4 regions of the Comamonas antarctica genome follow, and region 1 is predicted to be linked to each of the others. Evidence: predicted binding sites of a transcription regulator. Region 1 holds the regulator's gene; each other region holds the start of a gene.
The links. Region 1 encodes sigma-54, which starts transcription at its own class of promoters, with help from an activator protein. Its sites were predicted from a motif close to TGGCANGNAANCTGCTTT; they were not measured.
Positions count from the first base shown of each region.

Region 2: a site for sigma-54 is predicted at 1,267-1,284, ahead of hydA (dihydropyrimidinase). Genes of this name have one in related genera too.
Region 3: a site for sigma-54 is predicted at 1,349-1,366, ahead of nirB (nitrite reductase large subunit NirB). Genes of this name have one in related genera too.
Region 4: a site for sigma-54 is predicted at 809-826, ahead of HUK68_RS00500 (pilin). Genes of this name have one in related genera too.

Region 1 is NZ_CP054840.1:217,863-220,061, forward strand. Features, by position in the region: gene lptB (LPS export ABC transporter ATP-binding protein) at 1-486, shown strand, start outside; gene HUK68_RS01015 (RNA polymerase factor sigma-54) at 528-2,102, shown strand; gene HUK68_RS01020 (THUMP domain-containing class I SAM-dependent RNA methyltransferase) at 2,175-2,199, shown strand, end outside.
Region 2 is NZ_CP054840.1:637,036-639,234, forward strand. Features, by position in the region: gene hydA (dihydropyrimidinase) at 1-1,160, opposite strand, end outside; gene HUK68_RS02990 (maleate cis-trans isomerase family protein) at 1,391-2,116, shown strand; gene HUK68_RS02995 (GntR family transcriptional regulator) at 2,103-2,199, shown strand, end outside.
Region 3 is NZ_CP054840.1:1,635,575-1,637,773, forward strand. Features, by position in the region: gene nirB (nitrite reductase large subunit NirB) at 1-1,205, opposite strand, end outside; gene HUK68_RS07875 (GAF domain-containing protein) at 1,505-2,038, opposite strand; gene HUK68_RS07880 (Bug family tripartite tricarboxylate transporter substrate binding protein) at 2,031-2,199, opposite strand, start outside.
Region 4 is NZ_CP054840.1:109,237-111,435, forward strand. Features, by position in the region: gene HUK68_RS00495 (hypothetical protein) at 1-95, opposite strand, end outside; gene HUK68_RS00500 (pilin) at 215-772, opposite strand; gene HUK68_RS00505 (FHA domain-containing protein) at 985-1,581, opposite strand; gene HUK68_RS00510 (Stp1/IreP family PP2C-type Ser/Thr phosphatase) at 1,661-2,199, opposite strand, start outside.

The DNA.
Region 1 (2,199 bases):
GAGGCATCGATCTTCCGCAAGCTCAGCGTCGAGGACAACGTGCGCGCCGTGCTGGAATTGCAGCGCGACGACCAGGGCCGGCCGCTGTCGCGCGATGAAATCGAAAGCCGCCTGCTGGCGCTGCTGCAGGAGCTGCGCGTCGACCATCTGCGCGCCTCGCCCGCGCTGGCGCTGTCGGGCGGCGAGCGCCGGCGCGTGGAGATCGCGCGCGCGCTGGCCACGCAGCCGCGCTTCATCCTGCTGGATGAACCATTCGCGGGTATCGATCCGATTGCCGTGATCGAGATCCAGCGCATCATCGGTTTTCTCAAGGCGCGTGGCATCGGGGTGCTGATCACCGACCACAACGTGCGCGAAACGCTGGGCATCTGCGACCACGCGTTCATCATCAGCGACGGCCATGTGCTGGCCCAGGGCACGCCGGCCGAGATCGTCGAGAACGCCGACGTGCGCCGGGTCTATCTCGGCGAGCATTTCAGGATGTGAGCCATGTGCATCAGCTTGTGCCGGTCTGAGGGGAAACGCCGTTGAAACCGGGTCTGTCGCTACGCGTATCGCAACATCTGGCCCTCACACCGCAGTTGCAGCAATCGATCTGGCTGCTCCAGCTCTCGACGCTGGAACTGAGCCAGGAGGTCGAGCACATGCTCGACGACAACCCGTTCCTGGAGCGCACCACCGAGGAAGCCGAGCGCGAGGAGTTTGGCGTGGCACAGGCCGATCTGCCCGCACAGCGCGACGATTACGCCGATGACGCGCAGCACGCGACGGGTTCGGCCAGCAGCGACACGGCCACCAGCAGCGATACCGAGAGCGGCGACGTCACGGCGCCGGCCGATGCCGCGCCCGATTGGGAAGGGGATGGCAGCGCCGACCTCTCGCCCGACGACAGCGAATGGGGCGGCGAGGCGCGTGCGCGCCATGCCGAGGACGACACCGAAGCCCAGGATCTGGCGCACGGCCATGAGTCGCTGACCGACCACCTGCACCGCCAGGCACTGTCGCTGCGCCTGGGCGAGGTCGATCGCTCGGCGCTGCGCTTTCTCATTGAATCGCTCAACGAACATGGCTATCTCGAGGACCCGCTCGAGGAACTGGCCGCGGGCCTGGCCGGTGCCGATGCGCTCGAGGAGCAGGAAGAACTGGTGCACCACTTCACGGTGGCGCTGCGCCTGCTGCAGTCGCTCGAGCCGGTGGGCGTGGGCGCGCGCGACCTGGCCGAATGCCTGACGCTGCAGCTCAGGCACCTCGCCGCGCGCGATGACGCGCAGGTGGACGCGGATACCGTGCAGACCGCGCTGCGCATCTGCGAGCAGCCCATGGACCTGCTGGCGCGCCGCGATGTGCGCCGGCTGATGCAGGCCTGCGGCGCGAGCGACGAGCGCATCCGCGCGGCCATGGCGCTGATTGCGCGGCTCGAACCGCGTCCCGGCCGGCGCTTTGCCGATGTCGAGCGCAACCTGGTCGTGCCCGATGTGATGGTGCGCAAGCTGGCGCGCAGCAGTGGCGACGGCCAGCCGCAGTTCAGCGTGCAGCTCAACCCCGACGTCATGCCGCGGCTGCGCGTGCATGACATCTATGCCAACGCGCTGCGCGGCCACAAGGGCAGCGAAGGACATGCGGGCCTGCAGCAGCGCCTGCAGGAGGCGCGCTGGTTCATCAAGAACATCCAGCAGCGCTTCGACACCATCCTGCGCGTCTCCCAGGCCATCGTGCAGCGGCAGAAGAACTTCTTCACCCATGGCGAGCTGGCGATGCGCCCGCTGGTGCTGCGCGACATCGCCGACGAACTGGGCCTGCACGAGTCGACCATCAGCCGCGTGACCACGGCCAAGTACATGTCCACGCCGATGGGCACCTATGAACTCAAGTACTTCTTTGGTTCAGGCCTGGGCACCGAGACCGGGGGCAACGCCTCGAGCACGGCGGTGCGCGCGCTGATCAAGCAGTTCGTCGCGGCCGAGAATCCGCTCAAGCCGTTGTCGGACAGCCAGCTGGCGGAGATGCTCAAGGAGCAGGGCATCGAGTGCGCGCGCCGTACCGTGGCCAAGTACCGCGATGTGCTCAAGATCGCGCCCGCCAATCTGCGCAAGTCGCTGTAGCCGCAGCGCGCGACTGCCGATGTCCTCCAATGCCCGCAGTTCGCGACAAAAGCGTATCCTTGCGCCCCTGCTATGAACCAACTGCAACTGTTTTTGC
Region 2 (2,199 bases), 420 kb from region 1:
TGCAGGCCATAGGCCTTGGCCGGGTTGGTGGCGGTCAGTTCGACGAAGCGCTGCAGCGTGATGCGGCCGCCGAGCACGCCTTCCGAATACAGCAGCGGCAGGCGCGTCTCGATGCCGGGAATGCCGTTCGGGATGCGGTCGAACGACACCTCGCAGCCCTCGGGGCGCTTGCCCTGGCTGCCGTCCATGCGGAACGGCGCGTGGTCCGAGGAGAACACCGAGAACAGGCCTTCGGTGAGGCCGTTCCAGACCACCTGCTGGTTGGCGGCGTCGCGCGGCGGCGGGCTGCAGACGCAGCGCGCGCCGTGGTAGCTGTCGTCCAGGCCCAGGTCGTCGGCGGTGAGGAACAGGTATTGCGGGCAGGTCTCGGCAAAGACCTGCAGCCCCAGCGCCCGCGCCCAGCGGATCTGCTCCATGGCCTCGCGGCCGGACACATGCACGATCAGGATCGGTGTGTCGACCAGTTCCGCCAGCGCGATCGCGCGGTGCGTGGCCTCGCGCTCGACCAGCATCGGCCGGGACTGGGCATGGAAGCGCGGCGCGCTGCGGCCCGCGGCCAGCAGGCGCCGCGTGAGCCACTGGATGCAGTCGGCGTTCTCGGCGTGGATCATGGCCAGCGCGCCATGCGCCTTGGCCACCGACAGCACGTCGAGGATCTGCCCGTCGTCGAGCTTCATGTCGTCGTAGGTCATGTAGATCTTGAACGAGGTGAAGCCTTCGCGGATCAGCGCCGGCAGCTCCTGCTGCAGCACCGCGGGCGTGGGGTCGGTGACGATCAGATGGAAGGCGTAGTCGACATGCGCCTTGCCGGCCGCGCGCTCGCGGTACTGCTCGACCGCGGCGCGCAGCGAATGGCCGCGCTGCTGCGCCGCGAACGGGATCAGCGTGGTGGTGCCGCCGCAGGCGGCCGCGCGGCTGCCGGTGTCGAAGTCGTCCGCCATGCGCACCGGGCCGCTGGTGATCTCGTCCAGATGGCAGTGGGCGTCGACGCCGCCCGGGGTGACGACGCGGCCGGCCGCGTCGATGCTGCGCGCCGCGCCCCGCAGGCCCTGGCCCAGCTGCACGATGCGGCCGTCCTGGATGCCGATGTCCGCGTCGAAGCAGTCGCTGGCGGTCGCGACGCGGGCATTGCGCACGATCAGGTCAAGCGGCGCGTTCATGCGGCGCCCCTGCGTGGGCACGCATGCACCGAAAAAGTGTCGACACCGGTGTCGACGGAACATGTTGGTGCGAAAAAGGGCTTGAAGGTGCTCATGGTCACCGTTCAACGCAATTGCTGTGCCAGATCGCGCCGATGGCGTGGGTTTGGCACCAAACGTGCTTGCAGCAATGTCGACAATCCTGGTCGCCCAGGGCATTTTCTTGTCGACATTTCCGAAAGCCACTACCGATGCCAGAAAAATTCAAGCTGGGCGTGCTGACGCCATCGTCCAATACCGCGCTGGAGCCGCTGACGCATGCGATCGTCGCCGGCCTGCCCAATGTGTCGGTGCATTTCGCGCGCTTCAAGGTCACCGAGATTTCGCTGGGTGCTGCGTCATCGGGCCAGTTCGACGACAGCCATATCCTTGCCGCGGCCGACCTGCTTGCGGACGCCAGGGTCGACGTGATCGGCTGGAGCGGCACCGCGGCTGGCTGGCTGGGCTTCGAGAAGGACGTCCTGCTGGCCGAGCGCATCGAGGCGCATACCGGCATTGCCGCGACCACGGCCATCCTGGCGCTCAACGAGCTGCTGGCGCTGCGCGGCGCCACGCGCCTGGGCATCGTGTCGCCCTACACCGCGGACGTGCAGCAGCGCATCGTCGGCAACTACCGCGCGGCGGGCATCGAAGTCGTGGCCGAGACGCACGAGGGCATCAGCGTCAACCATGACTTCGCCGCGCTGGCGCCGCAGCTGCTGCAGCAGCGCATCGCGCAGGTCGCCGCCGCCGCGCCGCAGGCCATCGTGACCTACTGCACCAACCTGCGCGCGGCCCAGCTCGCGGCCGAGGTGGAGCAGCAGACCGGCATTCCACTGCTCGACACGGTCAGCACCACGGTGTGGGGCATGCTGCGCAAGATCGGCGTGCCGACGCAGCAGGTCAAGGGCTGGGGGCGGCTGTATGGCTGGGAGTAAATCGGCCGCCCTGCGCGCGCCGCAGGCTGGCGATGGTGCCGCGCATACGTCCCGGCCCGGCGCCAGCGACATCCATGCGCGGC
Region 3 (2,199 bases), 1.4 Mb from region 1:
ATCAGCCGGTCGCGGATGCCGGCGATGCTCTGGCCTTCGCGCAGCAGCTTGAAGTACCAGCTGCCGTCCACCGTGTCGCCATAGAGGCAGGCACCGACCAGTTTGTCGTTCTCGATGACCAGCTTCTTGTAGACGCCGCCGATCGGGTCGCTGAGCACGATTTCCTCGGTATCGGCCGAGCCCTGGAAGTTGCCGGCCGAAAACAGGTCGATGCCCGTGACCTTGAGCTTGGTCGAGGTGACCGACCCTTCGTAGCGGCTGATGCCCAGCTCGGCCAGGTGGTTCGCCAGCACCTTGCCCTGCTCGAACAACGGCGCGACCAGCCCATAGGCCACGCCGCGGTGGGCCGCGCATTCGCCCACCGCATAGATGCGCGGGTCGGTGGTGGTCTGCAATGTGTCGTGCACCACGATGCCGCGGTTCACATGCAGCCGCGCCGACTCGGCCAGCGCGGTGTTGGGGCGGATGCCCACGGCCATCACCACCAGATCGGCCGGCACTTCGCTGCCGTCCTTGAAGCGCACGGCGCGCACGCGGCCGGCGTCATTGCCCAGCAGCTCCTGCGTCTGCGCGCCCATGAGGAAGCGCATGCCGCGCTCCTGCAGCGACTTGCGCAGCAGCTTTGCCGCGGTTTCGTCGAGCTGGCGCTCCATCAGCCAGTCGCCGACATGCACCACCGTGACCTGCATGCCGCGCTTCATCAGCCCGTTGGCGGCTTCGAGGCCCAGCAGCCCGCCGCCGATCACCACCGCATGCGGGTACTGCGTGGCGGCATCGATCATGGCCTGGGTGTCGGCAATGTCGCGGTAGCCCAGCACCCCTTGCAACTGGCTGCCCGGAATCGGCAGGATGAAGGCATTCGAGCCCGTGGCCATGATCAGCCGGTCGTAGGGCGCGCTCAATGGCTCGCCCGCGGCGTTGACCGCATGCACGCTGCGCGTCTGGCGGTCGATTTTCGTGACCGTGCAGCCGGCGTGCAGCGTGATGCCGTTGTCGGTGTACCAGTTCCAGTCATTGAGCACGATCTGCTCGAGCGTCTGCTCGCCCGCGAGCAGCGGCGACAGCATGATGCGGTTGTAGTTGGGATGCGGCTCGCTGCCGAATACCGTGATGTCGTACAGGTCGGGCGCGAGCTTGAGCAGTTCCTCGAGCGCGCGCACGCCTGCCATCCCGTTGCCGACCATGACCAGTCTGGATTGCTTCATCTTCCGTCTTTCGTGGGCAGTGCTGAAAACAAAAAAGGCGTCCGTCCCGGCACAGCAAAGCTGCGGGGAAAGACGCCTTCGTCATGGGTTCAGGTCCACCGTTGCACCGAAACCCTGTGGCCGTCGGTGGCCACGCAGCGTATGAAGCAATTTGCGGGCCAGCCTGACGCCAGAGCGCCGCTGGCCGCTCGCGGCGGATCGGTGCACCGCGATGGTGAACCGCCCGCCGCATTCGGGTGCATGGCCCGGGGCGACTGGCCAGCGCGGTGCGCGCGCAGGCCGATCACTGCCCCACGGATTCAACCCTCCACATGCCGCGCCACGAAAGGCCGGGCCAGCGCCGCCAGCAGTTCGATCCGCAGTTTGTCCAGCACGCTCCACTGCGCCACGGTGCCCAGCACGTTGAAGGTCGCAAAGCAGCGGCCATCGGCGCGCACCAGCGGCACGTTCAGCACCGACTGCAGTCCCATCGACAGGATCAGCCGGTGGTCGTCGAAGACCTGCTGCAGCGCCGCCTGGCCTTCGCCAATGAAGATTTCACTGTCCAGCAGCAGCTGCCGGGTCCAGGGCGTGAGGGTCTTGCGCTTGCGGCCCGCGACCGGATACTCGGCCGGGCGCGAGGACCAGATGCGCTGCAGCTCGATGGCCTCGGGCGCGCCGGCGGCATCGGGCCACAGCACATGGTTCACGGTGAGCAGGCCGTCGCCCAGCAGCAGCTGGCGCTGGGCCTCGATCAACTGCATCGCGGCCGTCAGATCGGCCGCGCGCGGCAGTTCGCGGCACAGCGCCGTGGCCGCGGCCGCCGGCAGCCTCAGGTCGCGGTCTTCACTCACCCTTGATACCCAGTTCGCGGATGATCTTGCCGTAGCGTTCGGCATCGGACTTGAGCACCGCGGCAAACTGCGCCGGCGTGGTCTTGACGACCTCGACGCCCAGGCTGTCCATGCGCGCCTTTACGGCGGGATCGGCCATGGCGGCGTTGGCGGCCGCGTTG
Region 4 (2,199 bases), 110 kb from region 1:
AACCAGATCCTGAAGACAATAAATGAAATGACAATCGCAATAACAAGCGAAAGTGCTGCATTAATGATGGCAGCTAAAATTCTTCCGTTGAGCATGATTTGCGTCCTTGTTATAAATGCTGTTGGAAATAAAAAAGGGCCGCGCGGCCCTTTTTTATCATTAGCACACTGCGATGCCTAAATTTTCCAGCACTTAACATGCTGTTAAATGAAAATCACGTTGCTGCTGCGGCAACCACAAAGCGGCAGTTTGCAGGCAGATATTTGAAAGCTGCAGCGGTTGCAATGCCACAGCCCCAAACGACAGGAGCGCCCACAACCATGGCAGCGCTAGGAACACCAGAGTTGGTGACCGTGCCACTGCCAGGAGTCAGCAAAAGAGGATTTCCCAGCGCAGTTGCGACTTGACCAGCGTAAGTGATAGAAATACGTCCCGAACCAATAACGGGAGTAGCCGGAATCGCCGCGATAGCGATCGAGGCAACGTTAGTGCCCGCAGTGTAGCTATAGGCATATACCGTATTGCCTGCGGTTGCTGGGGCAGCTTGAGCTGCAGTTCCATTGTAAGCTTCGACCTCACCACTGTTACGGTTATTGAAAGCATCGACAACCGCGGTCTTGGCCGCGTTAGCCAAGCTCAAGCCTTCCGTCACGCGCGCCCGGATCGTGTAATCCTGATAAGCCGGCAGCGCCACGGCCGCCAAAATACCAATGATCGCCACAACGATCATCAGTTCGATCAAGGTAAAACCTTTTTGGATTGAACGCTTCATGGAAAGCTCCTGGGTAGAAAAATTAGGTAACCTGTATCAGCAATTGTCATGCCATCACGCGCTCAGAGGAAGAACCTGCCTCGCTGCAAAACTTTGTTGCAAATTCTGCGAAGTTCAAACATTCTCTGACAAGAATGCCGCTTCTATGTGACAAAGTTGTCAAATTCATTGACTCAAGGACAAAACATGTCACTTTGGGGCGGAGCAGAGCGTCAGGCCCCGGCTTGAAGCCGCAAAAAGTGCAGCCGGCTGCCTGCCAGTTCAATCAGGTCACCATGCTGCAATGGCCTGGCATCGGCGCCGACCCCCAGTCCATTGAGGCGCAGGCTGCCATCCGCGCCCTCGGTGCGTGCCAGCATGAAGCCCGAGGACTTGCGCGTGATGGTGGCCACCGCGACGCCGGGCTTGCCCAGGGTGGTTACGGGTTTGAGCAGGGCCACCTCACGCGGGGTGTCGCCTTCGAGCCGCAGGCACGCCGGCTGCGCGGCCGCCGCTGCGGCGCCCCATTGTGTGTACTCTTCGGGGCTCAGCTGCAGGCGCATCTCATACTGCCCGATGTTCAGCAGATCCCCATGCTGCAGTTCCTGGCGCGCGATGCGCTGCTGGTTCACATAGGTGCCGTTGGTGCTTTGCAGGTCTTCGATGTGCACGCGGCCGCCCACACAATGCAGCAGTGCATGCTCGCCGCTCACGGCCAGATTGCTGATCACGATGTCGTTGTAGGGCCGGCGCCCGAGCGTGGTGCGCTCCTTGGTCAGCGCGACTTCCTTGATGATGGCGCCATCGATTGAAATGACCAGGCGGGGCATGCATGGACTCCTGCGGGTGGTGGAACGCGACGCCGCGGGCGGGGCCGCGCGGCAAGGCGTGAGTTTAGCCGCAGGCGCTTCAGTGGTCCTGGTCCGCAGGCGCGGGTTCTACAGCCGCGATGATCACGCTGATGTTGTCATGCCCGCCCCTGGCATTGGCCTGCGCAATCAACTGGTCGGCCTGCAGGCTCAGCGGCTGGGGCAGGGCCAGCAACGCCGCGATGTCGGCCGCGCCCAGCATGTCGCTGAGGCCGTCGGAACACAGCAGCACGCGGTCGCCGGCTTCGAGCGGTTCTTCGTACAGCGTGGGCTGGGCGCGTGCACTCACCCCCAGCGCGCGCGTGATCAGGTGGCCCTGGCCGGACTGCGCCGCGGCCTCGACGCTGATATGGCCTGCATCGATCAGCTCCTGCAGCCAGGAATGGTCCGTGGTGAGCTGGCGCAGCGTGCCGCGGCGCCACAGATAGGCGCGCGAGTCGCCGAGATGGGCCACGACCAGCCGGTCCTGCGTGAACACCGCGGCCACGACGGTGGTGCCCATGCCTTCGCATTCCGGATGGCGCGCGGCATGTGCGCGCACCGCGGTGTTGGCCTTTTGCACGCATTGCTCGAGTGCGC